3 regions of the Kitasatospora sp. NPDC089509 genome follow, and region 1 is predicted to be linked to each of the others. Evidence: riboswitches for the same ligand, from Rfam matches in the RefSeq annotation. Region 1 holds a riboswitch; each other region holds the start of a gene.
The links. Region 1 has a riboswitch for S-adenosylmethionine ahead of thrC (threonine synthase). Riboswitches for the same ligand answer to the same signal wherever they lie in the genome.
Positions count from the first base shown of each region.

Region 1 (5,844 bases):
GAGGTCCATTCCCCTACCGCTCCCGGGGGCCTCACCGACCCGGTCCGCTGTCACTCTCACACTGTGAGTGCTAACGCCAATGATTAGCACTCCGGGTGGTCGAGTGCAAGCCCAATCGGCAACCCGCGAGCCGCCCGACGGGCCCGCGCGGGAACGTGAACAGGCCCGCGCGGGAACGCGAACGGGCCCGTACGACGCGTGTCGCACGGGCCCGTCGAGAAGCAGGAGGTCCACCAGCAGTGGGCCGCGCCGAGCTCCTGGAGTCGGAAGGGGTCAGACCGCCGCGCGGACCATGTCCGCCTGCGGGCCCTTCTGTCCCTGGGAGATCTCGAACTCGACCCGCTGGCCCTCCTCGAGGGTGCGGTAGCCGTCCATCTGGATCGCGCTGTAGTGGACGAAGACGTCCGCACCACCGTCGACCGCGATGAAGCCGTAGCCCTTCTCCGCGTTGAACCACTTGACGGTGCCCTGAGCCATTCCGAACTCCCCTAGTGCTGTGCTGGCCCTTCACGGTCCCGCAGGTCGCGGGCCCGGGTCTGGTTTGAAGGCCGGCCCGGGGAACCCCCCCTGAGCGCAGCCGTGCACGCCGCAATCCTCCGCACGGGGGCGCCGGACGGCTTCCGTGAGCGGTTGATTACGTCGACCGCCGCTGAATGTATCCGGACCGACGCCCTCTGCAACAGGGTCAACCGCCGGGAATTCCGAGGGCCCGTCAAGAGACAAGAGCGAACAAACCGGAAGGAACTCGGCATTCGTCGCCGGACATAGCGGACGAATTACCCAAATGCCCGCAGGAATTCTGACATCTGCCTGACATGTTTCCCGGGAACCGCCCCGGGCCGGTCCCGCCGGTCGGACGACCTCCGGCGAAGCACCCCGTGCGCCGGAAGGGCGGCCCTGTTCCCAGCAGAGCCACACTCTACTCCGACTTGAGCGGGAAATATTCCCGCCGAAATGCGAACGCGCCGCCCGCGCGTACGGAGAGTGGAATTCCGTACGCACGGGCGGCGCGGGGCGACCCGGAAAGCAACCCGGAAACGCGACCGCCGAACGACTCAGCAGCCGCCGGCCACCGCCGGAATGATCGAGACGCTGGCGCCGTCCCCGATCTCGGTCGCCAGGCCCTCGGCGAACCGCACGTCATCGTCGTTCACGTACACGTTGACGAAGCGGCGCAGCTTGCCGGTGTCGTCCAGGATCCGGGCCGAGATGCCCGCGTGGTTCTGCTCCAGGTGGGCGATGACCTCGGCCAGGGTGGCCCCCTCGGCGGTCACCTCGGCCGCACCGCCGGTGTAGGTGCGCAGGATGGTGGGGATGCGGACGTTGGCGCTCATGGCTCTCCTAGCGGGGTGGGGGTGGTTCAGGCGGACGCGAGACCGGCGGAGTGGAAAGCGTCCAGCGTCGGGCGGATGACGGCGGTAATCCCGGCCTCGGAGACGGCGTCCAGGGTCTTCAGGCCGTCGCCGGTGTTGATCGCGACGGTCTCCTTGGCCGGGTCCAGCTGACCCGTCTCGACCAACTTCTTCAGCACGCCGACGGTCACCCCGCCCGCGGTCTCGGCGAAGATGCCCTCGGTCCGGGCCAGCAGCCGGATCGCCGCCACGACCTCCGCGTCCGTGACGTCCTCGACCGCACCGCCGGTGCGGCGGGCGATGTCCAGCACGTACGGGCCGTCCGCCGGGTTGCCGATCGCCAGCGACTTGGCGATGGTGTCCGGCTTCACCGGCTTGATCACGTCCCGGCCGGCCTTGAACGCCGCCGACACCGGCGAGCAGCCCTCCGCCTGGGCGCCGAAGATCCGGTACGGCCGGTCCTCGACCAGCCCCAGCCTGATCAGCTCCTGCAGCCCCTTGTCGATCTTCGTCAGCTGGGAGCCGGAGGCGATCGGGATGACGATCTGCTCCGGCAGGCGCCAGCCCAGCTGCTCGCAGATCTCGTACGCCAACGTCTTGGAGCCCTCGCCGTAGTACGGCCGCAGGTTGACGTTGACGAAGCCCCAGCCCTCGCCGGCCGGGTCCCCGATCAGCTCCGAGCAGAAGCGGTTCACGTCGTCGTAGTTGCCCTCGATGCCGACCAGCTCGCCGCCGTACACCCCGGCCATCACGACCTTGCCCTGCTCCAGGTCGTGCGGGATGAAGACGCAGGACCGGAACCCGGCCCGGGCCGCCGCCGCGCCCACCGCGCCGGCCAGGTTGCCGGTGGAGGAGCAGGACAGCGTGGTGTACCCGAACGCCCGGGCCGCCTCGATCGCGCAGGCCACCACCCGGTCCTTGAACGAGTGGGTGGGGTTGCCGGAGTCGTCCTTGATGTGCAGCTGCGCGGTGAAGCCGAGCTCACGACCCAGGTTGTCCGCCTTGACCAGCGGGGTCCAGCCGGGGTTCAGGTTGGGCTTGGAGGCGACGTCGGCCGGCACCGGCAGCAGCGGCGCGTAGCGCCAGATGGACGCGGGGCCGGACTCGATCCGCTTGCGCAGCTCCTCGGCGCGCTCGCTCCCGAACTCGTAGGCGATCTCCAGCGGCCCGAAGCACTCCAGGCAGGCGAAGCTGGGGCCGAGCGGGAACCGGGTTCCGCACTCCCGACAGGACAGCGCGGCGGCGGGGCCGAGGTCCACGGAAACAGGTGCGGCAGTGTCGATGGCCATGATGGCGGAGGCCTCTCTCCTCATCTTCCCCGCGGCGCGGTCGCGCCACAGGCCGGAATTGGCACCTGTCCCGCCGGGGCCTGTCGACAGACAGCCGAGCGAGAAGGTTGCCGGGACGTCAACGGGCCGTTCCCTCAGTCCCTCTGGATGAGCTTGTGAAATTGTGGTGGTGCGCAACGGTGACCCCGGCGTGCAAAGGTCCGACCGCTGTACGAAGACTGTATCCGAAGGCGTCACCCCTGAACGGGTCCGTCCGCCAAGCGAGATGAGCCGTTCCACCCCGATCCCGCCGAGGAGAGTCACCGTGCCCGCCGAACCGATCCCCGCGCTCCTCCCACAGGCGGCGTCCTGGCTCCGCCGCCGCTCGTGGAGCGCGACCGACCGGCCGGTGCACACCCTGCTGGAGGCCAAGCGGCGCACCGGCCGCACCGTCAGCGTCGTCCTCCCGGCCCTGGACGAGGAGGCCACCGTCGGCGACATCGTCCGCACCGTCCGGCGCGAGCTGATGGAGCGGATCCCCCTGGTGGACGAACTCGTCGTGGTGGACTCCGGCTCCGCCGACGCCACCGCCGCCGTCGCCGCCGCCGCGGGCGCCCGGGTGGAGCACCGCGACCGGATCCTGCCCCGGCTGCCCGCCGTCCCCGGCAAGGGCGAGGTGCTCTGGCGCTCGCTGCTGGTCACCCGCGGCGACATCGTCTGCTTCGTGGACGCCGACCTGCGCGAGTTCGACCCGGCCTTCGTCTCCGGCATCGTCGGCCCGCTGCTGACCGACGAGTCCGTCCAGCTGGTCAAGGCCATGTACGACCGCCCGCTGGAGACCGAGAGCGGGGCGGTCCTGCCGGTCGGCGGCGGCCGGGTCACCGAACTCGTCGCCCGCCCGCTGCTCAACCTGCACTGGCCGGAACTCGCCGGCTTCGTCCAGCCGCTCGGCGGCGAGTACGCGGCCCGCCGCCCGCTGCTCGAACGGCTGCCCTTCCCCACCGGCTACGGCGTCGAGCTCGGTCTGCTGGTCGACGCCCTGGAACTGGTCGGACTGGACGCCCTGGCCCAGGTCGACGTCGGCGTCCGGCACCACCGCCACCAGGACGGCCAGGCCCTCGGCCGGATGGCCGCCACCATCTACCGCACCGCCCTGGAACGGCTCGACCGCACCCACCGCCTCAAGGCCTCCGCCGACCTGGTCCACCCCCACCTCACCCAGTTCAGCCGCGACCCGGACACCCGCGCCTTCACCGCCCACACCCACCCGGTGACGGCCCTGGAGCGCCCGCCGATGCACACCGTCCCCGAGTACGCGACCCGCCACTGAACCGCCTGCCGAAACGTTTGCCGACCCGACCCCCCGGCAACATCCCAACCATGGGCGATCTCACGACCGAACGTTCGAGTGCGACCGGCACCGCCCCCGTCCTGGTGGCCTCCAACCGGGGACCGGTGTCCTTCAGCACCGCCGACGACGGCACACTGACCCTGCGCCGCGGCGGCGGCGGCCTGGTCTCCGGCCTGTCCGCGATCGACGACCCGGACGCCGTCTGGGTCTGCGCCGCCCTGAACGACGCCGACCGCAGAGCCGCCCGGGAGGCCCCCGAGGGCCGGCTCGACCGGGCCGGGCACGAGGTCGGCGGCCAGGCCGTACGGATGCTCGACATCGACCCGGAGACCTTCGCCCGCGCCTACAACGGCGTCGCCAACTCCACCCTCTGGTTCGTCCACCACCTGCTCTACGCGACGCCGACCGCACCCTCCTTCGACGCCGGTTTCCGCACCGAGTGGGCCGCCTACCGGGCCTACAACGCCGCCTTCGCGGACGCCCTGGCCGCCGAGGCCGCCCCGGGCGCCGCGGTGCTGGTGCAGGACTACCACCTGTCCCTCGCCCCGGCCCTGCTCCGCGCGGCCCGCCCCGACCTGCGGATCGGCCACTTCTCCCACACCCCGTGGGCCCCGCCCGAGTACTACCGGCTGCTCCCCGACGACGTCGGCCGGGCCGTGCTGACCGGCATCCTCGGCGCCGACCGGGCCGGGTTCCTCACCGAACGCTGGGCCCGCGCCTTCGCCGCCTGCTGCGCGGACCTCCTCGGCGCCACCGTCGACCACGAGGCGCTCACCGTCACCCACGCGGGCCGCACCACCCGGCTCGGCGTCCACGCCCTGGGCGCCGACGCCGACTTCCTGCGCGAGCGCGCCCACCGCCCCGACGTGGACGAACGCCTGGCCGTCCTGCGCGACGCCGTCGGCGACCGCCGCACCGTCGTCCGGGTGGACCGCACCGAGCTGAGCAAGAACATCGTCCGCGGCCTCCAGGCCTACCGGCACCTGCTCCGCACCCGCCCCGAGTGGCACGACCGGGTGGTGCACATCGCCTTCGCCTACCCCTCCCGCACCGACCTCGCCGAGTACCGCGACTACACCGCCGCCGTCCGACGCCTGGCCGAGGAGATCGACGCCGAGTTCGCCACCCCCACCTGGCGGCCGCTGATCCTGCACGTCGACGACGACTTCCCGCGCTCCCTGGCGGCCTACCGCCTCGCCGACGTCGCCCTCGTCAACCCGATCCGGGACGGCATGAACCTGGTCGCCAAGGAGGTCCCGGTGGTCTCCGACCGGGGCTGCGCCCTCGTCCTCTCCCGGGAGGCCGGCGCCCACGCCGAGCTCAAGGACGACGCCCTCACCGTCAACCCCTACGACGTGATCGCCACCGCCGAGGCCCTGCACGCCGGACTCACCATGAGCCCGGAGGAGCGCGCCGACCGCACCAAGCGGCTCGCCGCGGCGGCCACCGCGCTCCCCCCGCAGCAGTGGTTCCTGGACCAGCTCAACGCGCTCTGACCGCCCGTCCCAAGCCCTCCAGCAGCTCCACCACGCCCGCGGGCCCGTCGACCACCAGATCCGCCCGGTCGGCGAGCTCGCGCACCGGCGCGTCCCCCACCGCCCCGGCGCACACCAGCAGCCCGGCGACGCCGTCCCCGCGCAGCTGCTCCACCGCCGCGAAGGCCGCCACGTCCCCCAGGTCGTCCCCCGCGTAGAGCACCGAGCGGGCCCCGCGCTCCCGCAGGAACCCGGTCAGCGCCGCCCCCTTGTCCACCCCCGGCGGCCGCAGCTCCAGCACCAGCCGCCCGGGCTCCACCACCAGCCCGTGCTCGGCCGCCAGCTCCCCCACCGGCGCCCGCAGCAGCTCCAGCGCCCGTTCCGGCTCCGCCGTCCGC
Region 1 is NZ_JBIVHS010000018.1:4,604-10,447, reverse strand. It holds gene ACIP4P_RS30220 (cold-shock protein) at 274-477, opposite strand; gene ACIP4P_RS30215 (MoaD/ThiS family protein) at 1,056-1,334, opposite strand; gene thrC (threonine synthase) at 1,361-2,641, opposite strand; SAM riboswitch class I at 2,659-2,795, opposite strand; gene ACIP4P_RS30205 (glucosyl-3-phosphoglycerate synthase) at 2,946-3,950, shown strand; gene ACIP4P_RS30200 (trehalose-6-phosphate synthase) at 4,001-5,467, shown strand; gene otsB (trehalose-phosphatase) at 5,454-5,844, opposite strand, start outside.

Region 2 (5,844 bases), on a different contig from region 1:
CGGAGCTTCTTCACGTCACCGCGCTCGGCGGCGAACACGCCGAGCTGGCAGGTGAGCGAGGAGAGCACCAGGATCGTGGTGTTGATCGAGGAGAACGTCACGTTGAGGGCGTGCGCCTTCTCGGCCCAGAACTCGGCTCCCTTGACGGAGCGGAGCGTGAAGTACATCGCGAAGAGCGCCGCGAAGAACATCAGCTCGGAACTGAGCCAGACGATCGTTCCGACGCTGACCATGTTCGGTCGATTGACCGATCCGTGCGCGTGCCCGGTTTCTGTTGCTGTTGCTGTCGCCACGACGGACATTATGTCGGTCCCTTATTCCGTCTTCACGTCGGGGGGTGTCCCTCGGAGTGTCCGGTGCGTGCGGTATGCCCGCTTGAAGGGCGGCGAGGGGGCCGTACGGGGGCTGAGCAGTGGGGTGTCCCTTTTCTGACGGTTCCTCTGTCGGGCCCGCCACCCCCTTGCCCAGTGCGTCGTTGCGCGGACGGCGCAGTCGCGGGTTGTAGGGGAGAGGACCCCGGATGGGCCGTCCGGGTGGACCGGGCGGGGTGGGGTGACGGGCCGTCCTCCGGGCGGGTGAGCGGCGGGCGCGTCGGCTTGAGGGGGAACGTGCGCGAGGGGGACCGGTGACGGGGGAAACGGGGGTAGCATCCGGATCAGGTGAACGTGGTCCGGATCACACTTGAGGGAGCAGGGTCCATGGCGTACACGACCGACGAGACGCTCACCGTCCTCGTCTACAGCGACGACCGCAACACCCGCGAGCAGGTGCTGACGGCCCTCGGCCGTCGGCCCGCCGAGGATCTTCCGGAGCTGTCCTACCTGGAGTGCGCGACCACCCCCGCGGTGCTCAAGGCGTTGGAGAAGGGCGGCATCGACCTCTGCGTGCTGGACGGCGAGGCGGTTCCGGCCGGCGGGCTGGGCCTCGGGCGCCAGCTCAAGGACGAGATCTACGGCTGCCCGCCGGTGCTGGTGCTGATCGGCCGGCCGCAGGACTCCTGGCTGGCCGCCTGGAGCCGGGCCGATGCCGCGATCTCCCACCCGGTGGACCCGGTGGCGCTGGCCGAGGCGGTCGCCGTCCTGCTGCGGGCCCGGCTGGCCAAGCGGGCCCCGGCGAGCCGTTGAGCGGTGCCGTCTCAGTAGGAGAGAAGTCGGGGCCGTAGCCGCCCCGCCGCTCGATAGGCTGACTCCATCCGTACGGACGTCCCCCGGAGCGGGGAACCGACAACAGCTGGAGTCAGCCATGGTGAACGTGAACCCTGCGAACGGTGGTACCGACCCCGCGCAGGTGGTCCGCACCTGGCCGGACCTCCTGGCGGCGTTGTTGAAGGGGGAGGACCTCGACCGCTCCTCCACCGCGTGGGCGATGGACCGGATCATGAGCGGCGAGGCGTCCCCCGTCCAGGTGGCCGGGTTCATGGTGGCGCTGCGGGCCAAGGGCGAGTCGGTCGAGGAGATCTCCGGCCTGGTCGACGCGATGTACGACCACGCCGAGCCGCTGGACATCCCCGGCCCGGCGGTCGACATCGTCGGCACCGGCGGCGACCGGGCGAAGACCGTCAACATCTCCACCATGTCGGCGATCGTCGCGGCCGCGGCCGGGGCCAAGGTGGTCAAGCACGGCAACCGGTCGGCCTCCTCCACCAGCGGCTCCTCGGACGTGCTGGAGAAGCTCGGGGTCGCGCTGGACCTGTCGCCCCGGCGGGTGGCCCAGGTGGCCGAGGAGGTCGGGCTCACCTTCTGCTTCGCGGCGAAGTTCCACCCCTCGATGCGGCACGCCGCCACCGCGCGACGCGACCTCGGGGTGCCGACCGCCTTCAACATCCTCGGTCCGCTGACCAACCCGGCCAAGGTCACCGCGCACGCGGTCGGCTGCTTCGACACCCGGCTCGCCGGGCTGATCGCCGGGGTGCTGGCCCGGCGCGGGGCGACCGCGCTGGTGTTCCGCGGCGACGACGGGCTGGACGAACTGACCATCACCACCACCTCGCAGGTGTGGGTGGTGCGCGACGGGGTGGTCACCGAGACCACCTTCGACCCGCGGGACGTCGGCATCGAGCTGGTCGGCATCGAGGCGCTGCGCGGGGCCGACGCCGCGTACAACGCGGAGGTCGCCCGGCGACTGCTGGCGGGGGAGCGCGGGCCGGTGCGGGACGCCGTCCTGCTGAACACCGCGGCGGCACTGGTCGCGCTCGACCTGGGTGACGCGCCGCTGACGGAGCAGCTCGCGGCGGGCATGGTGCGGGCGGCCGAGGCGATCGACTCGGGCCGGGCGCAGGATCTGCTGCGGCGCTGGTCGGAGGCCACCAGCCGGATCTGAGGCGGCAGTTGAGGGCCCGGGCCGGTTCCGCCGCCCCGGGCCCTTCCCGTCCGACCCGGGCCCTTCCGCCCGCCCCGCCCCCCGGTGCCCCGCCCCGAGCCGAAGGGGCGCGCCGGTGCCGAAAGGGAGAAGCGAGGGAGCGACGAAGGAGCGAGGGAGCGCCGACCGTCGGCACCGGATCAGAGCGCCCCGGAGGCGAGCGGGCGAGAACACTGTCCGGATGGTGGATGACTGTTTGACCGTCCGACGTACCCGACCTAGAGTCTTCGCCAGGTCATGAGTGACAGCGTCAAGCCCCAGCTGGCTGTCCGGCAACCCTCCGTCCGTGGCGGGGTGCCCTGGGTGAGGACCGGGTCGCCGGAAGCCGTCCGTGCGACAAGCGCGGACGCCCGACGAGCAGCACTCCCGGGGGTCCCTGACCCGTAGAAGGAGTGCATCCTCATGTCCGTCTCCGTCGAAACCCTCGCCCCGCTCGCCGTCCTCGGCCAGGACGTCCAGGTCCCGCTGGCCAGCGGCGAGAAGGTCGGTTACGCGGCGCTCGACTACGCGGCCAGCGCGCCTGCGCTCCAGCGGGTCTGGGACGACGTCGCCGCCTACGCGCCGTACTACGGCAGCGTGCACCGCGGCGCCGGGTACCTGTCGCAGCTGTCCACCGACCTGTTCGAGCAGAGCCGGCGGACCGTCGCCGAGTTCCTCGACCTGCGCGCCGACGACCAGGTGGTCTTCACCCGGGCCACCACCGACTCGCTCAACCTGCTGGCCGGCGCGGTGCCGGCCGGCACCCGGGTGTTCGCCTTCGAGACCGAGCACCACGCCTCGCTGCTGCCCTGGGCGCACGCGGGGCTGGAGGTCGACTACCTGCGGGCGCCGCGCTCGCGGGCCGAGGCGGTGGCGGCGCTGGAGAGCGCGCTGGCCGCGGCGCCCGAGGGGCCGAAGCTGCTGTGCGTCACCGGCGCCTCCAATGTGACCGGCGAGCTGTGGCCGGTCGCCGAGCTGACCGCGACCGCGCACCGGCACGGCGCCCGGGTGGTGCTGGACGCGGCCCAGCTGGCCCCGCACCACCGGGTCTCGGTCCGCGAACTGGACGTCGACTGGATCGCCTTCTCCGGCCACAAGCTCTACGCGCCGTTCGGGGCCGGGGTGCTGGCCGGTCGGTCGGACTGGCTGGACGCGGCCGAGCCGTACCTGGCCGGCGGCGGGGCGACCCGGACGGTGGCCCGGGAGCTGGACGGCTCGGTGGCGGTGCAGTGGCACACCGGCCCGGCCCGGCACGAGGCCGGTTCGCCGAACGTGATCGGCGCCTACGCGATCGCCTCGGCCTGTCGGGCGCTCACCGAGGCCGGCTTCGACGCGCTGGAGGCCCGGGAGCGGCAGCTGGTCGAGCGGCTGACGGCGGGGCTGGCGGAGATCCCGGAGGTCCGGGTGCTGAACCTGTTCGGCGCCGGCTCGGCCCGGGTGGGCGTGCTGTCCTTCGTGGTCCGGGGCTGGAACAGCTCGCACTTCTCGGCCGCGCTGTCGGCCGAGTACGGCATCGGGGTGCGGGACGGGCTGTTCTGCGCGCACCCGCTGGTGCGGACGCTGCTCGGGGAGGAGGAGGTGGCGCCGTCCGAGTGCGGGGCGCCGGAGTCCTCGCTGCCCGGGGAGCGCAGCCTGAACGCGATCCGGGTGAGCTTCGGGGCCGGCACGCCGGACGAGCACGTGGAGCGCTTCCTGACCGCCGTCCGCGAGCTGGTCACCGACGGCGCGGCGTGGAACTACCGCAACGAGGGCGGCCGTTGCGTCGTCGACACCCGTCGCGAGGGCTGAGCCCCACGCGTCGTCCTACTCGTCCAGGCCGAGCGCGAAGGCCGCTTCCAGGTCGTGCTGGGAGTAGGTGCGGAAGGCGATCTGGGTCTCGGTGTGTGCCACGCCCGGGACCTTGTTGAGCCGGCCCGGGATGACGTCGGCGAGGTCGTCGTGACGGCGTACCCGGACCATCGCCACCAGGTCGTAGCCGCCGGTCACCGAGTACACCTCGCTGACGCCGTCGATCGCGGCGATGGCCTCGGCGATCTCCGGGATGCGGTCGACGCTGGTCTTGATCAGGACGATGGCAGTGATCACGGTGCGGGCTCCTTCATGGGGTGCGGTCAGCGTATCGGGCCTCAGCCGGGTCGTCTCGGGGGGTGTCCGACGACGGTGCAGGCGTACAGGAAGCCGGCCGAGAAGCCGATCACGTGCACCAGGTAGGCCACTCCGGGCCCGGCCGAGTGCACCGACCACCACTGCAGGGCGAACCAGAGGCCGAGCACCAGCCAGGCCGGGAAGCGCAGCGGGAGGAAGAGGAGCAGTGGGACCAGGGTGGTCACCCTGGCCCGCGGGTGGAAGCGCAGGTAGGCGCCGAGCACGGCGGAGATCGCCCCGGAGGCGCCGATCAGGACCCGGGTGGAGTCGGGGGAGTGTGCCTCGGCGAGCGCGAAGCCGTACGAGGCCAGGCTGCCGGCCGCCAGGTAGAAGAGGAGGAACCTGGCCCGGCCGACCCGCCGTTCGACGGTGGGGCCGAAGACGTGGAAGAAGAGCAGGTTGCCCAGCAGGTGCAGCCAGCCGGCGTGCAGGAAGAGGCCGGTGAGGGCGGACACGGCCGGGTGCTTGCCCGGGGTCGGGGCGGCGGGGCAGCCGGGGACCGGGGCGGGGGCCTCGGCCAGCTGCTCGGCGGTGAGCGGGTGGCCCGTCAGCAGTTCGGCGGGGACGGCGCCCCAGCGCTGCTCGTAGCGCTGCTCGGCGCAGATCCGGGCCTGGCCGGTGCCGTACAGCGGGTTCAGGCCGGCCGCCGGGCCGAGCAGGAAGACCAGGGTGTTGAGCGCGATCAGGGCGTAGGTGACGGCCGGGGCGGGAACCGCCGGGCGGCCGTCCCGCGCATCGGTGTGGTCGGGGGCCGCGAGCGCCATGCGGCCAAGCATTCCTCCGGACACCGCACATGACACGCCCGTTTACGGCAGGTGGACTAGCCATCAAGTTCGACTGACCGGTGGTCGTGACGGTTGCCCCAGGCAATAGGCTTGGGCCGGGCGATCCCGCCTCCCGCCGCCGATGCCGGGGCTCCGGGGGAGCGCCTGACCGCCCAGGGACCAGCCGAGAGGATCCCCCGATGACCGTCCCCGCCCTGACCGCCGAGACGCGCTGGCGCTGCACGCTGTGCGGCAACCTCACCCGCTTCGACGTGACCCGCACCGCGCGGGTCACCGAGTTCCTCCACTTCGACCTGGCCGGCGACTCCAAGGTCGAGGAGACCGAGGTGCACAGCGAGACGGTCGAGTCGGTGCGGTGCCGCTGGTGCAACGCGGTGGACCAGGTCGAGCTGGTGGCCCGCCCGGGCGCCGAGGGTGCGGAGGCCCCCGCCGAGCAGGGCTGATCCCGGCCGGTGCGGTGGGCGGCGCGTGACGCGGCCGTCCACCGCACGGGACAATACAGACAAGACGCACGGAGCGTGACGACAGGGGCGGCCGTCGGCCGTACCCGCTGGACCAGGATCGGAGCCGAGGACGT
Region 2 is NZ_JBIVHS010000005.1:488,199-494,042, forward strand. It holds gene ACIP4P_RS14390 (heme-copper oxidase subunit III) at 1-302, opposite strand, end outside; gene ACIP4P_RS14395 (hypothetical protein) at 699-1,124, shown strand; gene trpD (anthranilate phosphoribosyltransferase) at 1,243-2,319, shown strand; SAM riboswitch class IV at 2,592-2,707, shown strand; gene ACIP4P_RS14405 (aminotransferase class V-fold PLP-dependent enzyme) at 2,761-4,125, shown strand; gene ACIP4P_RS14410 (Lrp/AsnC ligand binding domain-containing protein) at 4,141-4,422, opposite strand; gene ACIP4P_RS14415 (rhomboid family intramembrane serine protease) at 4,464-5,246, opposite strand; gene ACIP4P_RS14420 (hypothetical protein) at 5,447-5,710, shown strand.
Region 2: linked by a shared signal. The riboswitch ahead of ACIP4P_RS14405 (aminotransferase class V-fold PLP-dependent enzyme) and the one ahead of thrC (threonine synthase) in region 1 are both predicted to bind S-adenosylmethionine.

Region 3 (5,844 bases), on a different contig from region 1:
GGCCCTGGACGGCGAGGTGGACGATCCGCTGCTCGGACGGGCTGAGCGGGGTGTCACCGGGGGTCTCCTCCCGGCAGGTCCGCCGGGCGGCGCCCACGGCGAGGGCGTCCCGGGCCGCGACGGCCAACCGGCCCTGGCCGTCGGGTGATCGGGCCGACAGCCGGACGGCCAGGCCGTGCGCCTCGCGCAGGTCGGCCCGTCCCTTGCGGCTGTTGCCGGCCAGGATCCGCGCCCGGCCCAGGTCGAGCAGCGACTCGATCAGCTCCACGGGCGCGAGCGCCGTCCGCAGCAGCGCCACCGACTCCGCCAGCGATTCCAGCGCCTGCCTGCTGCCGACGACGGCGGCACGGGCCCGCAGCGCCCGGCCGACCGTGCGCGGGGTGCCCCAGGTACGGGCATGCGCCAACTCCGTCTCCGCGAGTTCCCGGCCCTCCGCCAGCCGCCCGAGCCCGGCCAGGGCCAGGGCGGCGCCGGAGCGCCACGGCGTGGCCACCGGGCTGACGAAGTCGCGGGCGTCCTGGCCCGCCCCGCAGGCCAGGAAGGCGTCCAGCGCCGCCTGGTGGTTCCCCTCGTACCCGTGCAACAGCCCTCTGGCGTACCGGAGTTCGTTCCACTCCCAGGAACTGTCGGCGCTGTCCGCCGCCCGGCGGTCCTCCGTTCGCCCGCGTGCTAGCAGCCGCCACGCCACCTCCCGCTCGCCGAGCTCGTACCGGGCGAGGGCGACCATGGCCGTCAGGTGGGGCAGCCGGATGCCGCGTTCCGTGCAGGCGTCCAGCAGCGGAGCGTTCTCGGCCAGGACGCGGCCGAACTCGCCTGCCATCAGGGCGGCTTCGGCCCGGACGCTGGTCAGGCACTGGTGGCCGACGTCGGTCGGGTCCGGCAGCGCGGGCGGCGCCGGGAGGCACGCGTCGGCGAGGGCGCGGGCGTCGGCGAGCCGGTCGGCCCACTGCAGCAGGGTGGCCGCGCTGCCGAGCCAGCTGGTGCGGATCCTCGGGTCGACGGGCTCGGGCGACGCCAGTCGTGGCAGCACCAGGTCGAGCACCTCGGCGGCGGACACCCGGCCCGCCCCCGCGTCGTACTCCGCGACCAGGGCCCGCATCAGCGGCTCGATCGCGGCGGGCGCGGTCGCCGCCGACTCCCGCATCCGGGCCACCGCGTCGCGCCAGGCGACGGCGTCGTGCGAGGCGATGAGGGCGGCGACGGAGCGCAGCGCGTCGGCGCAGCCGGCGTGGTCCGCTGTCCGGCTCTCGCGGTGCAGCACCCGCAGCGCGGTGTCCGTGCGCCCTTGTGCGGCGAGGGCCGTGCCGAGGGCGGGCGCGACGGCGGCGCGGTCGCCGGGGTCGGCGTGCAACTCCAGTGCGGCGCGCAGGCGGCGGACGCCGGCGTCGGCGTTGTGGGGCAGTTCGAGCGCGCCCAGGCGCTGGGTGACGTCGGCGCGGCGGCCGGGGGCGAGCGGGCCGGTGAGCGCGTGCCGCAGGAAGGCGATGGCCTCCGCCGTCCGGCCCGCACGGAGCGCCTCCTCGGCGGCGTCCTCCAGGGACTGGGTCATCCACTCCTCGCCGGGCGGGTCGAGGTGCAGGAGGTGGGCGGCGACGGTTGTGGCGGGCGCGCCGCGTTCGTCGAGCGTGCGCGCAAACCGGCCGCGCAGCAGGGCCAGTTCGGCGGGGTCGGCGGCGGCGAGGGCGGCCTCGCGGGCCTGCGGCGCGGACAGGACCCGCGCGAGGTGGTCGGCGCCCGCCGGGAGGGTGCGGAACTCCGGGCACAGGGCGGCGACTTCGCGCAGCACGGCGGGCGGTTCCTGAGCCGGTTCCGGGGCCAGCATGTGCTGCGCGGCGACGGCGAGCGCGAGGGTGAGAGCGCGGGCGAACGGGTCGGCGCGGGACTCGATCCAGTCGGCGATGGTTCGCCGGTAGCGACTGGGGCCCGGCTCCCCCGCCGCGTCGGCGAGCAGGGCGTGGACGAGGGCGGGGTTGCCGTCGGCCGGGCGGAGCCACGTCCCGGCGCAGGTCGGGGCCCCGGCGGCCGCCGCGAGCCGCGCCACGGCGGGCGGGCTGAGCGGATCCAACTGCAGCGCACTCCCGGTGGCTTCCGGCAACGGGCCGACGGACCCCCCGGTGCCCGCGGTCAGCACGACGAGCACCGGTAGCCCCGCCAACCGGCGGGCCAGGTAGCCGATCCAGCGCTTCGACGGTTCGTCGGCCTCGTGCAGGTCGTCGACGGCCAGCAGCACGGGCTGCCGACGGGCTTCGCGGGCGAGTTCGGCGAGGAGGTCGTGGAACGTCCGTTGTTCGGCCACGGATGACTCGGTGGCGAAAGGTATCTCCGTTTCCGTCCCGGGGAAGAGTTGCCGGAGCAGGGCGAACGGGAACCCGGCCTCCTCACGCGCACCGCGTGCCCGTCGGACGGACATCGCTCCGCACACCGACTCCTGCCGGAGCACGGCTTCGAGCAGCGCGGTGCGTCCCATTCCGGGTAGTGCTCTGACCATCAGCCACCGCCCCCGTCCGGCCCGTGCGGACGCTCCTGCGGCGACGGCGATCGCGCCTTCCCCGTCCCGTTCGACCAGCGGGTTTCCCACTCATGCCCTCCTGCGGCGGATCGATCTCGATTGAGCAGATCATGACATAGCAGAGCGTGGGAATGTGCCGACTATCAGTCATATTTCCAGCCCGGACAGTTCGTACTCCCCCGTGCCGCCCGCGCCTGCCCGGCCGGATTCCAGAAAGGCACCTCCGACCGGGACCGCCCGACCGCACACGGAGGACGGGACCGAGGGATACCCGTACGGGAGACCAGGGCTTCGGCACCGCCGTCGGACGTGATGTCCGGGCGGCGGGTCGCGAGGCCGGACCGGACGAGGGGCATCGCGGCACGGGCGACGGAGGGCGGGAACCCGGGGAAGCTCGCCGGCCCGGCCAGGGAGGGCGCGGTTGCCGAGAGACGCGAGGCCGCGAAGAAGGCCAGGGCGCCCCTGCCCGTCATGTCCACCGGGCGTGCGCGGTCGGCCGCGCTGTACCTGCTCCTCTTCCCGGCCGTCGGAGTGTGGCTGACCTCGGGATTCACCTACGCCTACCGGGCCGATCCCGGCCCGGCGATCTGGGCGCTGGTCGTCGTCCTGGCGGCCGTGGTGCCCCGGTCACTGGGTCTCGCCTGATCACCACGGTCTCCGGGCGCTCCGCCGCCCCGCTCGACGCGGAGGCGGGACGGCGGAATCCGGACCGCGGAAGCCCGACGGCGGACGCCCCGGTCAGGGGCGGCGCAGGGCTTCGGTGAGGTGCCCGGCCGCCTCGACGACGGCCTGGGAGAGGCGGGCGCCGGGGTGCCGGGTGAGCCGTTCGATCGGCCCGGAGACGGAGACCGCCGCCACCACCCGGTTGGACGGGCCGCGCACCGGGGCGGAGACGGAGGCGACGCCGGGCTCGCGCTCGCCGATGGACTGGGCCCAGCCGCGGCGGCGCACTCCGGCGAGGGCGGTGGCGGTGAAGCGGGCACCCTGGAGGCCGCGGTGGAGGCGCTCCGGCTCCTCCCAGGCGAGCAGCACCTGCGCGGCGGACCCGACCTTCATCGGCAGCGCGAGGCCGACCGGGACGGTGTCGCGCAGGCCGAAGAGGCGCTCGGCGGCCGCCACGCAGATCCGGATGTCGCCCTGCCGGCGGTAGAGCTGGGCGGTCTCGCCGCTGACGTCGCGCAGGTGGGTGAGGACCGAGCCGGCGGCCGTCAGCAGGCGGTCGTCACCGGCGGCGGCCGAGAGCTCGGCGAGCCGCGGGCCGAGGACGAACCGGCCCTGCAGGTCCCGTCCGAGCAGGCGGTGGTGCTCCAGTGCGACGGCGATCCGGTGCGCGGTGGGCCGGGCCAGGCCGGTGGCGTCGACCAGCCCGGCCAGGGTGGCCGGACCGGACTCCAGGGTGCCGAGGATCGAGGTGATCTTGTCGAGCACGCCGACGCCGCTCGTGATCTCCAGGTTCTCCATGGACGGGTACTCCAGTCTCAGTTCCCGTGAGCGAAGGGTGGGTTCGGCTCACGGGTGCTCCACAGGGGGTGGGGTGGGGAGCGGGGGTGGTCAGCGAGAACAGGCCTGGAAAGTCGGCCACATGCCTGCGCCGGACACGAGACGGGTACGCGAAAGGGCCGGGGCGGGAAGCGCCCGGGCGAAGGACAGCACTGAGAGCACCGTGTCTCCTCATCTTTTCCCGCGCCACGTTGGCGACAGGCCGGAGTTGGCACTGACCCCGGACGGCACGGCGTGTACTTCGGACGCCGGGTCGAACGGGGAGTTGCCGGGGCTTCGTAGGGCCGGTCCCTCCACCCCTCTGGATGATTCGCGGAGAACGATACAAGACTTCCCGGGCATCTCGCCAAATCTTTTCCCGGCCCACACACCCGGGGCCCTGCCGCCCGGCCGTCTCAGGCCACCCGCGCCCCCTCCCCCGCCGGCTCGCCGAACCAGTGCCGCAGGGCCTGCCGGAGCCCGTCGGGGTCCTCCTGCTCGGCATCGCGCAGCAGCCAGCCGGTGTGCCCGTCCGGCCGGAGCAGGACGGCGCGGAGCCCGGGCTGCTCCGGGCAGTCCGCCGTGACGGTGGTCACCCGGTCCGCCCAGCCCGCCGCCGCTTCGCCCACCGCCGCTCCGCGAACTCCCGCACCGCTGCCGCCCGTCAGGTCGAGCAGCAGACCGCGGCCCGGGGCGAGCAGCTCGGACAGCCGGGTCGGGCCCGGGGCCGTGCTCAGGGTGAGGTCGGGGGCCAGCCGCCCGAGCCAGGGGTGGGCGGTGTCGGGGTGCGTGCCGTAGCGGGTGTCCAGTCCGGTGACGGTCTCGGCGAGGGCGCGGTTGCCCGCGGGGTGGCGGGCGACCCGGGTGAACAGGTCGACGAGCGGCCCGAGTCGGTCGTCCGCGGCGCCCAGCAGCACCTGGGCCCGGGTGGAGGCCAGGACGCGCGCGCCCGCCGCGTGGCGTTCCTCGTGGTAGCTGTCCAGCAGGTGCGCGGGGGCGGTGCCGCGCACGGTGGCGGCGAGCTTCCAGCCCAGGTTGAACGCGTCGTCCAGGGCGAGGTTGACGCCGATCGCGCCGGCCGGCGGGTGGATGTGCGCGGCGTCCCCGGCCAGCACGACCCGGCCCCGGACGTACTCGGCGGCCTGCCGGGCGGCGTTGCCGAACCGGGTGGTCCAGCGCGCGGCGCGCAGGTCGACGGGGCGGCCGAGCGCCTCGGCGACGGCGGCGCGCAGCCGGTCGAGGGTGACCGGCTCGTCCCGGTCCGCCGGGGGCTGCCGGTCGGCGGTGATGATCCTCACGTAGCCGGGGCGGGGGATCACGAAGACGCTTCCGCCGGGGCCGGTGGACACGCCGAAGGGCAGCGCCGCCGGGTCGGCGGGTTCGACGTCGCCGAGCAGTGTGAAGGCCGTCGACGCGGTGCCGGGGAAGTCGATGCCGGCCTGTCGGCGGACGGTGCTGCGGCCGCCGTCGCAGCCGACCGCGTAGCCGGCCCGGACGTGGTGTTCGCGGCCGTCGGCGACGACCGTCGCGGTGACGCACTCGGCGTCCTGGGTCAGGGCGCGCAGCTCGTGTCCGCGCCGGATGTCCGCGCCCAGCGCGAGCGCGTGCGCCTCCAGCACCTCCTCGACCCGGGTCTGCGGGATGCCCAGTGAGAACGGGTGGTCGGTGTGGGCGCCGGCGAGGGTGAGCGTCACCGGCAGTCCGGAGAACGCGGCGTGCGGGACCTGCCAGCCCTCGCCGATGAACCGGTCGGCGAGGCCGCGCCGGGCCAGCAGGTCCAGGGCGCGGGCGTTGAGGTTGAAGCCCCGGCAGTAGGGCGGGCGTTGCGGGTGACGTTCGAGGACGACGGTGTCGAC
Region 3 is NZ_JBIVHS010000001.1:354,078-359,921, reverse strand. It holds gene ACIP4P_RS01370 (LuxR C-terminal-related transcriptional regulator) at 1-2,578, opposite strand, end outside; gene ACIP4P_RS01365 (hypothetical protein) at 2,981-3,154, shown strand; gene ACIP4P_RS01360 (IclR family transcriptional regulator) at 3,248-3,961, opposite strand; SAM riboswitch class I at 4,178-4,321, opposite strand; gene ACIP4P_RS01355 (FAD-dependent monooxygenase) at 4,405-5,844, opposite strand, start outside.
Region 3: linked by a shared signal. The riboswitch ahead of ACIP4P_RS01360 (IclR family transcriptional regulator) and the one ahead of thrC (threonine synthase) in region 1 are both predicted to bind S-adenosylmethionine.